3 regions of the Sporomusa rhizae genome follow, and region 2 is predicted to be linked to each of the others. Evidence: riboswitches for the same ligand, from Rfam matches in the RefSeq annotation. Region 2 holds a riboswitch; each other region holds the start of a gene.
What was found. Region 2 has a riboswitch for cobalamin ahead of SRRS_RS05585 (type II secretion system protein GspD). Riboswitches for the same ligand answer to the same signal wherever they lie in the genome.

Region 1 (4,227 bases), 1.1 Mb from region 2:
TTCGGCCAGAGCGGCAATTGCTGCGGTTAAGGCGGCCAGAGCGCAAGGCATTAAAGCTGGTTTATTGAAGTTGATAACAATTTGGCCATTTCCGGGTCATGTTGTGCAACGTGCGGCAGCAAAGGCTAAAAAAGTCATAGTACCGGAAATGAACTACGGACAATTAGTTGGCGAGATTGAACGCTATGTCGAACGTGATAAAGTAGTATCTGTTACCCGGGTCGATGGTGAGCTGTTTAAGCCTGAAGAAATTTTGGAACCAATTGTTACAGCGGCTGGAGGTGCTAGATAATGGCAAACATCGAAAAGTATTTGCGTCCATCAGCCTTTCCACATATCTGGTGTCCAGGCTGCGGCAATGGTATTATTTTAGCGTCTATTATTCGCGCTATTGACAAGTTAAATCTTAAACAAGATAAAACTGTAATTGTTTCAGGCATTGGCTGTTCCTCACGGGCATCGGGATATATGAATTTTAATACCGTGCATACCGCGCATGGCCGGGCCCTTACTTTTGCTACGGGTATAAAACTGGCAAATCCTGAGTTAAATGTGTTGGTTATTACTGGTGATGGAGATGCTACCGCGATTGGGGGTAACCACTTTATCCATGCCGCTCGACGGAATATCGATTTAACTACGATTATTTTTAATAATAATATATATGGTATGACCGGAGGTCAGTCATCACCGCTTACTCCTTTAGCAAGCCGCTCAACTACGGCGCCTTATGGACACATTGAACGAGCCTTTGATATTGGAGCTTTGGCAATTGCGTCTGGTGCTACCTATGTGGCCAGAGCTACAGCGTATCATGCCAATATGTTAACTGATCTTGTTGTTAAGGGTATTGAAAATAAAGGCTTTTCCGTTATTGATGCTATAACTCAATGTCCTGTTTCGTATGGACGCAAAAATAAGATGGGATCGGCCGCTAAAATGCTGGAATGGCAAAAGGAACATGCTATGCCTGTACAGGCTGCTGCCAAACTATCACCGGAACAGCTTAAGGATAAATTCTTAATTGGAGAACTTCACCGGTCAGAAGCCCCTGAATTTACAGCCGAATATGACAAGCTTATTGCCCATGTTCAGGCTAAAAGGGGGAATAAATAATGTGGCAGATTAGTTTAAGTGGTACCGGCGGTCAAGGCCTTATTCTCGCAGGCATTATTTTGGCAGAGGCTGCAATTGTTGACGGAAAACAGACCATTCAGACCCAATCTTATGGCCCGGAAGCCCGCGGCGGCGCCAGTAAATCTGAAGTTATTATAAGTGACGGCGAAATTGATTATCCTAAAGCAACAGCGGCAGATATTCTATTGGCTATGAGTCAGGAGGCATGCAATAAATATATTAGTCTTCTAAAAGAGGGCGGCAAGCTGATTATCGATACCACACTAGTTAAGACTGCTCCTGAAGTAAATGCTAAAATATTAGCTTTGCCAATCACTCATATTGCCCGCAATGAATTGGGAAATGTAATGGTTGCTAATATTGTTGCTCTTGGCGCTTTGGCCGGATTTACCGGTATAGTAGAGCTGGATTGCCTAACAAAGGCCGTGTTAGCCAGAGTTCCAAAAGGTACTGAGGAACTAAATAAGAAGGCGCTTGAGACTGGCTTTGCTTTGGGTAAAGCTGAAAAATAAACCAAAAGTAAAGGAGATCCCACGCAGGATCTCCTTTATGTTTTGAATCTCTTTATCCTAAAAACTTTGGATAACCAAGTCTTCTGATGACATTTATTTGAATTTTATAGGTGAAAGTTGTCTAAAATATTTATACGTAAGAAAAAGTTGATAATTCTTGGCTAGCTTGCAGGAAAATGTAATATGCGCATGGAATTATGTAAGCTATCATAATTGGATAAGTGTAAGGGAATGGGTGCTTTCATGCTTAAAAAGGGAAGTCCGGTGTAAAACCGGCGCGGTCCCGCCACTGTAATGGGGATGCTACCTTAGATGCCACTGGGAAACTGGGAAGGTTAGGTATGTGATGAGCCAAAGTCAGGAGACCTGCCTGTTCTAACACATGCCGCTAGGACCTACGGAAGATAGGCAGGTATGGGTACAATAATCAGGCAAATAAATTATTTTGTTGTTTGGTGTTATACCCCCTGCACAAGGGGGTTTTTCTATTGGATGATAAAGATAAACCAATGCGTAAAGGAATAACTACTGGAACTTGTGCTGCAGCAGCTGCTAAGGCAGCAATTTTGGCTTGGCAAGGTCAGCATATAAGTATTGTCGAGGTAATTTCGCCGCAGGGCGTTACGCTGACAGTGCCTATTGTTGAAACCAAAATAATTACTGGTGGTGGCTGTGGTACAGTAATAAAAGATTCTGGGGATGATCCCGATATTACCAATGGCGTCAGGATCGAATCGAAGGTAGTCCTTACCGATAAGCCGGAAATTATTATCAAAGCTGGCCAGGGTGTAGGGACAGTAACCAAACCAGGGTTGGCTGTCGCTGTTGGTGAACCGGCAATAAATCCGGGACCGAGAGCTATGATTACGCGGGCAGTCGCCGAATGTTTACCCGAAGGTAAAGGTGCTGTCGTTACTGTTTCTATTCCCGAAGGTGAAAAATTGGCCGCTCGAACCCTAAACCCCATATTGGGTATTGTTGGTGGCCTGTCAATTATTGGTACAACCGGCATTGTTGAGCCAATGTCGGAAGAGGCTTTTAAAGATTCACTTGTACCACAAATTAGTGTTGTCCAGGCATTAGGATATAATGATATCGTATTTGCGCCTGGCAAGATTGGTCAGGATATTGCGATCAATCGCTATGGAATACCGGCTGCTGCCGTTGTGCAGACAAGTAATTTCATTGGGCATATGCTGGAAAATGCTGTGAAGTATGGCATGCGCCGGGTGCTGCTGTTCGGCCATCTCGGCAAGATAGTCAAAGTATCGTCAGGTATATTTCATACTCATAATCGCATGGCGGACGCCCGCTTAGAAACGATAGCGGCCTATTTAGCGGCGAACGGAGCCCCGCAGGAGGCTGTTAAGGAGGTTCTGGCGGTAACTACTACCGAAGCTGCCATGCCAATTATTGACCGTTATAACATGACGGGTGTATATCAAATATTGGCCGAACGAGCCAGCGCGCGTGCTATGCGTTATGTTTTTGGTGATTTGACTGTGGGAACAGTCATTGTGACTTTAAAAGGTGACATACTGGGGCTTGACCAGACCGCCCGGGAAATTGGAGGCCATTTAGGATGGAAGCTAGACATAAAATAGTAGTTGTTGGTATTGGACCGGGATCGCCTGACTATGTGTTGCCAATAGCTAGCAGAACAATTGCGGCTGCTAAGGTTGTTGTTGGCAGCAAGCGGGCGCTCGATACTTTTTCTAACCCAGGCCAGGTTACGAAAGTCATTGACAAAGATATTATGGGCGTACTAGATTTTGTTGAAGGACAGCTTATTAGCCAGGATGTTGTAGTTATGGTGTCGGGAGATCCTGGATTTTACAGTATGTTGGCGGCAATCAGAAATAAATTTGCAGCTAAACAAATTAGTGTTATTCCGGGTATTAGTTCGGCGCAGCTGGCGTTTGCCCGGTTAGCTGATGTTTGGCAAGATGCGAATCTAATTAGCATGCATGGAAGGAAAGCGGATGATAAGATGCTTAACTTCCAGCCACCCCATCATAAGTTGGGAATCTTAACCGATACACAGCATAATCCGGCAACTATTGCTCGTATTTTACTAACGCATAGTTGGCCTGAAAATGCTATTGTCTGGTTGTGCACAAACTTATCCTATGATAATGAGCTTGTTGCTGAAATGACCTTAGTTGAAGCGACTGAAACTCCTGGTTTTGAGCATTGCGTAATGGTGGTGAAGGTATGAGTTATGGATTAGGTATTCCGGACAGTGAGTTTATCAGAGGCGACATACCTATGACCAAACAGGAGATTAGGATACTAACTTTGGCAAAGGCTAGAATTACTCCACACGATACAGTCATTGATATTGGGGCAGGAACCGGTTCCTTGTCGATAGAGGCTGCGTTATTAGCCCGGCAAGGTAAAATAATTGCAATTGAGCGTGAACCTGAGGGTGTTGAGTTAATCAAGGCAAATGCTGCTAAATTTAGCGTTCCTAATGTTGAGGCGATACTGGGACCTGCACCGGAAATGATGACTGGATTACCAGCGGCCGACGTTGTTTTGATTGGGGGAAGCGGTGGCAGGCTACCTGATATTCTTG
Region 2 (4,227 bases):
GTATCTAAAGAACGGCGCGCTGTGGATTCATGATTCCCAGGGACAAACGTATAATCAGACCAATACAGGAGTGTTGCCGGGCGCCTTTGACGGTGTCAGCCATGTAAGCAGCTTCCATGGCGGCGACAGCGACGCCGGCCGGGGCATTATCCAGCAAAAGAGCAATACCGGCATCGCCATAGACAACTACAGCGGCAAAACCATGGTCATCTATGGCCATAACAGCCAAAACCCGGCGGAAATCATGGGAGGCGGCATCAGTATCAAAAAGGCGGCGGCCGGCTCGGCCATAACATTGATGACCGACAGCAGCGGCATCAATATCGAAGCAAAAGAAACCGTCAACAAAGTACTGAACGCCCTGGCCGGCAAACTGACCTACAGCAATTATGCAGCAGCCAATGGAGCCGAACGTAATCTGACAGGTAAAGTAGCCATTGGCGAAGGACTGACCGCTCCCGGCATATTGTGGAGAGTCGGCACAATCAAATTTGCTGAAAATGGAGGAACAGGCAATTTGCAGGAAGGTTCTGTGGTAACGCCGGAAACTCCGAAACCGCCCATAGAGCTTGGCCAATACGAAACCATGATCATGAGCGGCACCAAATCGGCCATGGTGTCCTCCGCCATGCTGTGGCGGGCAGAAAATAACGATATGCAAAAACGGCTGGGAGAACTGCGGCTGTCGCCGTTGTCGGCCGGGATCTGGGCGAACATTTACGGTGGAAAATCCAAATACGATCAGGACAACACCCGTTACAGTACCAGCTATAAAGCCGTCCAGATCGGTTATGACAAAGAAGTAAATAGCGGCAGGCGCCTTGGTGTGGCCGTAAGCCATAACGACGGCGACAGCGACTACATCCTTGGCGGCAGCGGCGACAATACGGCCACCAGTTTGTCTCTGTACGGCAGCTGGCAGGGAGACAAAGGGCATTACACCGACATCGTCCTAAAAGGCGGGCAGATAAAAAATGATTTCACCGTCTACAACGAAATGGGCCATAAAGTAGCAGGTGACTACAAAACCAACGGCCTGTCGGTGAGCGCGGAATATGGCCGGCGGATTGAATACAGGAACGGGCTGTACGTAGAGCCGCAGATAGAGCTGAGCTGGGGCCGGCTGCAGGGCAAAGACTATACGGCCACCAGCGATGTCAAAGATGCCGCCGGCAACTACCGGACCATGAACATCAGCCAGGATGGCTTTACCAGCCTGGTAGGCCGCATCGGTGTGGGCGTAGGCCGGATAACGGACAAGAGCAGCATCTATGCAAAAGCCTTCTTGGCTCATGAATTCCGCGGCGACTTCAGCAGCCGGTTTATAGCCGAGGAAGCCAAAAGCAGCCAGATTAGCCTTGGCGGCAGCTGGGGCGTCTTCCAACTCGGCGGCAGCACCAAGGTCGGCCAAAACTCCTATGCCTATGCCAATCTGGAAAAGAGCGTAGGCGGCGACATAGAAACTGACTGGCGAGTTGACGCGGGTATGCGCTGGAGTTTCTGATAGAAAGCGTAGGGCGGGTTATGTAACGTCCGATCATGACAAGTTTGAACCGAAGCAAAAAGACCTGACCGAAGCAGTAATTACTGAAGTAGCAAAGGTGATTGGATTGAGCAATCACCTTTGAAGAAAAACAACACGCATAGAGAGAAGACCTAACAGCTAATGTAATCCGAGCTGTTAGGTTTTTTTATCCTGGATGTTCTGCAAATTTTGTCGAAATTTTCATGACAAAAACCTTCGACAAAATTAACCATATGTAGTAATATTTAAATATAAAGTAAAATATAGCAAAAATTTAATAATATTGGTACAGGTGCCCTACAGGGCTTAATAGGGAAGACCGGTTGAAAGCCGGCGCGGTCCCGCCACTGTAATGAGGAGCAACTCCATGTTATGCCACTGAGAAGAAAGTCTTGGGAAGGTTTGGAGAAGCGATGATTCAGAGCCAGGAGAACTGCCTGTATAACAATCACCGTTGACCTGCGAGCGATAGGGAGGGGATTAGTAAGACAATCTTGATTATTTATTCTTAGAATTTTATCGGGATAAATCAAGAAGCCTCTCTGCATGTGTCATCCAATCACATCGCAGGAGGCTTCTTTTTATTATTATCAAAACATATAACTTGCGAAAGCCGGTGAATATAGTGACCTGTTGCCGCTGGCATTGTGCTTTCTTTCTAGCATTGGTTTTACTGCTGTTTTCATTGCCCTGGCTGGCTTTAGCTGCACCGGCCGGCGTCGAACCTTCCGGGACAAGTCCGGAAAATCCACCGCCTGCTGCAACTAGCGCGTCCCCTCAGGTGCCGGTGTCAGACAGTCAGCCCGAATTCTTAGACGCAGGTCCCCTGGTTATCAGGCTGAACTATTTAAAGGTCGAGCAGGCGAAGCCGTTGCTTAGTGCTTTGGTGCCTGAGGACAAGCTCAAAGCAGATCCGGTGCGGAATATCCTGGTGATCATGAGCAGCCCTGATGTCTATGAACAGGTTAAGTATTTACTGGCCCAGATTGATACCCCGCCGCAACAGGTGATGTTCGAAGTGCAGGTCGTCGAACTTAACCGTGATGATTTGTCAAATCTTGGCATTGACTGGGGCGCATCGACCAAGCTGCCGCAAGCCATTCCTAACGACGAACTGCAGTTTAGGATCGGTATCGGGAATAATTATGGCGTAAATCTTCAAGGCGTTATTAACCGCTTAGTTGAAAACAAGAAAGGCCGTTTGCTGGCAAGTCCGCGGATCGCGACCTTAGACGGGGTAACGGCAAAAATTCTAATCGGGGACAAGCTGGCTGTGGAAACTTCCCAGCCTACCACCGGCAGTGTACCCATCATCTCCGTAATATATGTCGATGTTGGCATTAAACTAGAGGTAACCCCTACGGTAAACAAAGATGGCTATATAACCACCCACATTCAGCCGGAAGTTAGTAATCAAACCAATACTACGAAAAATGGCAATCCGAATATCCGGACCCGCCAGGCTGATGCCACCCTGCGGGTTAAGAGTGGCTCGACCATTGTTTTAGGCGGCTTGATTCAGCGTCAGGAAACCAAAGATACCTTCAAAGTTCCCTTGCTTGGAAACCTGCCGCTAGTGGGAGGCATGTTTCACTCAACCCTTAAGCAAGTAACTGAGACCGAGCTGGTTATTATGCTGACTCCAAAGATAATAGATTAGATACTATTTAGGAGGAATAAATATCATGAGTAGAACATTACGGGTAATCGGTCTGGCCATGTTAGTATTATTTTTAAACACCCCTTTACTGCAGATCGGTTTTGCTGCAACGACGATTCCACCTGTTTCCGGCGTTATATTAATGCCGCCGCTGGTTCAGTTATATGGTCACGTCGCATTAATCAATTGTTATGCGAATTCCAATAGCTGCTATGCGGTAATTGAACTCCGTGACACCCCCGGAAAATCGATTGTGGTCCGAACGTCGGAACAAAGACTGCAAAGCCTGTTGGAAACTGGGTTGGCAACAGGAAATCTTATTTCCTTTGTCGGACAGGGAGTAATTATTCAGTCACCTCCCCGGGGTGGTACGTGGAATATGGAGGTCTACTCTATTGACGAAGTAACAGTATATAACAAAAAGTAGATAGTGATGAATAACATAGGTGATTTCGTTATTTATCCGGGGTGATAGCATGAAAAAAAGCATATGTCTTATAACTTTCCTACTTATAGGGCTATTGTGCGTACAGCCAATTTCGGCGGCAGATGATTTGCTGGTTGCTGAGCAGTGGGCGCCGGTTATCCGCAAAATGGATAATAAAGATAGCCTGACCGCCCAGACCAATATGTTTACAGCAGTCGATTATGATCACGACTGGCGGCTGAATAATAACTGGTACAATTTGATGTTTTATCCGCCGAAACCAGCCGTGTATTATTCGGTGGTGGAAAGTGACACCCATTATTTTCTTGGCTACTATCAATATTATCCCAGACATATGGGGAGGAGCCAACATGAACATGATCTGACCGGAGTGTTGCTTGCTGTAGGCAAAACGCCAGACGGCGCCGGGCGGCTGGAGATGCTGTTAACCTACAGTAATCACAACTGGCAGAAGCAAAATGGTGCTAAGGTTCGCTTGGAAGGCGGGCGGCCAGTACTCAAAATCAGCGCCGGAACGCATGAGATTGCGGTTGTGGGCAAACGCAAACGGTTTTTGCCGGGGGAAGCCCATATCGGCTATAGTCTGATTCCCTT
Region 3 (4,227 bases), 140 kb from region 2:
AATAACACCACTGAGATAGGAACCTACTGCCAGGATATCAGCAATCCCACGCCACTCAATGCTGGGGACAACTGTAATCAGCAAATTGAGGAAAATTCCTAAAAAATAAAAACCCAGGACAATTCCAATCCATTTGTTCAGGGTTTTCCAACCGCCGGCATTAGAACCGCGGAGAAACACCGTGAAGAATTCTGTTGCCACAAGTGCTTCTGCCAATGCTACCGGGATAACCATATAAATAATAAGGTTCCATGGTTGGTTGACAGCCAGTAATTCCATATAATGAGTCATTGTCATATACTACACCTTCCCTTTGCTTCAAGATTTAAGTACAGTATAGATGACAAATATGAAGAACTTATGCAGAACTTATGAAAAAATCATGAATTTTAAAAATGGACGAGATATTGACATTCGTTTTCCAGGATGTTATGCTAACTTCATAAACCAAAAATTACATATTATTGAGATAGGTGCCCTACGGGCTTAATAGGGAAGACCGGTTAAATGCCGGCGCGGTCCCGCCACTGTAACGGGGAGCAAGCTTAAGATTTGCCACTGGGATGTATATCCTGGGAAGGTTTAAGCAACTGCAAAGATCCGGAGTCAGGAGAACTGCCTGTCTGACAATCACCGTTTGTTACCCACGAGGTATGGGGAGGGGATTACAGTATACGCTTTATGGCGTACTAGCTTAATTCACTCCTGGTTAACTGCCAGGAGTTTTTATTTAGCATACTGTTTATTACTCCTGCCTTTTAAACGGCAGGAGTTTTAATATTTTAAGTCATTTTTCTTCAAACTCCTTTCGAACTTAGCGCGATGGCGCGGGTCAATTTGACCCTTATTTTTTAAAATTATGTAATACACATAAATCTAAGTAAATTCGTATTGTTTTTTTATCGGTGCAGTCAGTGCCGGGGACTAATGGATTGACAATCGCTTCCTGTGGTGATATGCTATTTTCATATAAGAAAACTAAATATGTTGAGATAGGTGCCTTACGGCTTAATAGGGAAGACCGGTTAAATGCCGGCGCGGTCCCGCCACTGTAACGGGGAGCAAGCTTAAGAAATGCCACTGGGATGAAATCTTGGGAAGGGTTAAGCAAGCAAAGATCCGGAGTCAGGAGAACTGCCTGTCTGACAATCACCGTTTGTTACCCACGAGGTATGGGGAGGGGATTACAGTATACGCTTTATGGCGTACTAGCTTAATTCACTCCTGGTTAACTGCCAGGAGTTTTCATTTAGCATACTGTTAAAAAACTCCTGACTGCAAATGGTCAGGAGTTTAAATTTTTATGCCATTTTTCTAAAGATTTCCTTTCGAACTTTGCGCCGATTGGCGCGGGTCAAATGACCCTCAATTTTTCCAAATAAGCATGATATACATATATATTATCTAGAGGGAGGACTGTGAACAGAGAACAGCATACGGTGTAATCGCCTGCTTTGGCTTGGAATTATAAGACATTTTGAGGAGTGAATTTGTTATGAAAAAACTGTATTCTTTATGTGTCACAATGTGCATGCTTGCCGTGTTTGGCTGCGTCAGTCTGCTTCCGTCGGTGGCGTCTGCTGCTCCGGCAGGTGCTGGTAAAAAGGCTATATTGGTTGTAAGCTTTGGCACTACTTATGCAGATACCAGAAAAGTGACCACGGAAGCTGTAGAAAACAAAATTCAGTCAGCTTTTCCGGATTATGAAGTTCGTCATGCTTTTACCTCCCGAATTATCATCAAAAAACTTGCTGATAGGGATGGACTGAAATTTGATACCGAAAAACAAGCATTAGAGAAATTGAAAGCAGAAGGGTACAAAGAAGTAATTATTCAGCCTCTTCACATTGAAGCTGGGGATGAATATGAAAAACTCATGCGTGTGGTTTCAACGTTTGAAAAGTCCTTTGACAAAATATCAGTGGGTCGACCGCTTCTTTATTATACTGGACAGGAAGGCGAAAAACCCGATGATTACTTGCTTGCTATAAAAGCATTACAAAATCAATTACCTAAAATAGGGAAAAATGAAGCGGTTGCTTTCATGGGACATGGCGGCGTCAATCCATCCAATACTGCTTATGCTGCCTTGCAGATGAAACTTCAAGATGCCGGTCTCAAAAATGTTTTTGTATTTACGGTTGAAGGATATCCCACAATAGAAAACCTTATTGAGAAACTAAAAACAAACAAAATTAAGAAAGTAACTTTAATGCCGATGATGTTGGTTGCTGGCGATCATGCTAATAATGATATGGCTGGCGATGATAAGGAATCATATAAATCACAATTGATTGCAGCCGGATTCCAGGTTGATGCTTATATCCATGGTTTAGGCGAAAACCCGGGAATTCAAGATATCTATGTACAGCACACTAAAGATGCTGTCGATAATAAGTATAAAGAACGCGGCAAAGATAAACCTACTATTCCGACTATTGAATAGAAAACCGGATAAAATATTAATAAAACTAAATATTATTGAGCTAGGTGCCCTACGGGGCTTAATAGGGAAGACCGGTTAAAAGCCGGCGCGGTCCCGCCACTGTAATGGGGAGCAAATCCAAGAGAATGCCACTGAGATGAAAAGTCTTGGGAAGGTTTGGATGCGCAATGAACCAGAGTCAGGAGAACTGCCTAACTGACAGTCACCGTTTTACCCACGAGGTATGGGGAGGGGATTACAGTACGCATCCTTTTATGTAGGAAATGTTATTAAAAGGCGATTACTGGATTTTACTCCTGGTACCTAGTGCCAGGAGTATTTATTTTGGTAGATACCCCGGACTGACAGGAAACAGTCCGGAGTTTTCTATAAAGCACATAAACTAAGTCCTTTGCTTAGCGCAGTAGCGCAGGGTCAATTTTGACCCTTCTTTTTTTAACGTCTATAAAATTTACATAAAGTAGACTTAGCTTCAGATGGGGTTTTGACCCCACCTGAAGGTTAGTCGCCCTTATCCAGAGACTTACGCTCGCCTGTGTCAGTAGGGGTATGACTTCCATTTGGAGAAGAGGGAGTCTTAGAGCGGCTTAGTCATCGGATAAACGAAGTCTTTGGTGTAAAGGGGGAAAAAGTTTGACCATCAAAAAAGCACTGGCTGGATTGGTAACAGTGCTGTATGTATTGTTCGCAATTCCTATTGGTCAGGCCAAAGATGGCTTGACTTTTTCCTGTCAACTTCCGTATTACTTGGGAAAGGTCAAGGATTCTGTAACTTCGGGTACACAAACAGCGGCGCTGTTTAATATTGAAAACCGCGACTCAGCCGATAAAGAGGTGGTCATTACCATCAGTCTGCCGCCAGGGTTTAGTCCTGTCGGAACTCAGGAAAATTGGGAGATAAAAAAAAGAACAGATTATTATGTTTTAACAAGGAAAATGCTGCTGCCAGGCGGCTATAGCCATTGGTACGATTTGCTGCCTCTCCAGGTGGCGTCGGAATTGCCGCCTGGCTCGTATACAGCCAGTATCACGGCAGGGGCGTTGACGCAGCAGGTGCCGGTTGCCGTGACGGCGTCTCAAACAGCTGACGTTTTGCCGATTACGGTAGTTGGTATTATTTTACCTTTAGATAAAGACGGTAACACCGATGATCGTAGGGGGCAAAACGTTTTATTGTTAAGAGACCGGCAATGGGATTATTACAAAAATTTGCTGATTGGCAAAGGGGCATCCAATCAGGAGGTTGAGGCTATTCACCCGGTAACGCATTTGGGGGTGGATATTGATAATCCTTCTGGAGTACAAAAGCTGGCAGTTGTTACCGTCCGCCTGCTGGATGCAGGCAGTCATCAGCCGGTAGCCGGCTTGTTTACTCCCGGAGCAACCAATGAAGATACAAATGGTGGCGCGTTGGACAGGCAAAAAGATTATTTAGAGTCTTTTGTGGCTCTAAACGGTGACACAAAGCAACGTCTGTTGATGCCGGTGTATGCCGATGAACGTGCATTAGCAGGCGGCGATTATATGTTACAGGCCGAAATCAGTGATGGGATTACACCCAACATAGTGTATGAGTCGCCGCTTACTATCGTGAAAAAAGATAGCAAAGCGCTGGTTGTAGTCAGTATAGCTGCATTGGCGGTAATGGCAGGTCTGATCGTAGCGTTTAGTCGTCTCAGGCGGGTGCTTGCGGCACTCAAAACCCGGTGGTTGGTAACAATCGCCTTATTTGGTGCGTCTGCTTTTGCCGTAGTTAATGTACCGTCTACCTTGTTAAATGA

Region 1: another riboswitch for cobalamin. It lies ahead of cbiD (cobalt-precorrin-5B (C(1))-methyltransferase CbiD); the one in region 2 lies ahead of SRRS_RS05585 (type II secretion system protein GspD).
Region 3: another riboswitch for cobalamin. It lies ahead of SRRS_RS05135 (sirohydrochlorin cobaltochelatase); the one in region 2 lies ahead of SRRS_RS05585 (type II secretion system protein GspD).

The regions. Positions count from the first base shown of each region.
Region 1 is NZ_CP156925.1:2,412,328-2,416,554, forward strand. Features, by position in the region: gene SRRS_RS11065 (2-oxoacid:acceptor oxidoreductase subunit alpha) at 1-292, shown strand, start outside; gene SRRS_RS11070 (2-oxoacid:ferredoxin oxidoreductase subunit beta) at 292-1,116, shown strand; gene SRRS_RS11075 (2-oxoacid:acceptor oxidoreductase family protein) at 1,116-1,649, shown strand; cobalamin riboswitch at 1,866-2,038, shown strand; gene cbiD (cobalt-precorrin-5B (C(1))-methyltransferase CbiD) at 2,159-3,253, shown strand; gene cbiE (precorrin-6y C5,15-methyltransferase (decarboxylating) subunit CbiE) at 3,232-3,867, shown strand; gene cbiT (precorrin-6Y C5,15-methyltransferase (decarboxylating) subunit CbiT) at 3,864-4,227, shown strand, end outside.
Region 2 is NZ_CP156925.1:1,263,151-1,267,377, forward strand. Features, by position in the region: gene SRRS_RS05580 (autotransporter outer membrane beta-barrel domain-containing protein) at 1-1,504, shown strand, start outside; cobalamin riboswitch at 1,799-1,981, shown strand; gene SRRS_RS05585 (type II secretion system protein GspD) at 2,151-3,185, shown strand; gene SRRS_RS05590 (hypothetical protein) at 3,211-3,612, shown strand; gene SRRS_RS05595 (hypothetical protein) at 3,662-4,227, shown strand, end outside.
Region 3 is NZ_CP156925.1:1,121,680-1,125,906, forward strand. Features, by position in the region: gene SRRS_RS05130 (DUF6803 family protein) at 1-297, opposite strand, end outside; cobalamin riboswitch at 455-638, shown strand; cobalamin riboswitch at 978-1,157, shown strand; gene SRRS_RS05135 (sirohydrochlorin cobaltochelatase) at 1,496-2,446, shown strand; cobalamin riboswitch at 2,472-2,656, shown strand; gene SRRS_RS05140 (hypothetical protein) at 3,080-4,227, shown strand, end outside.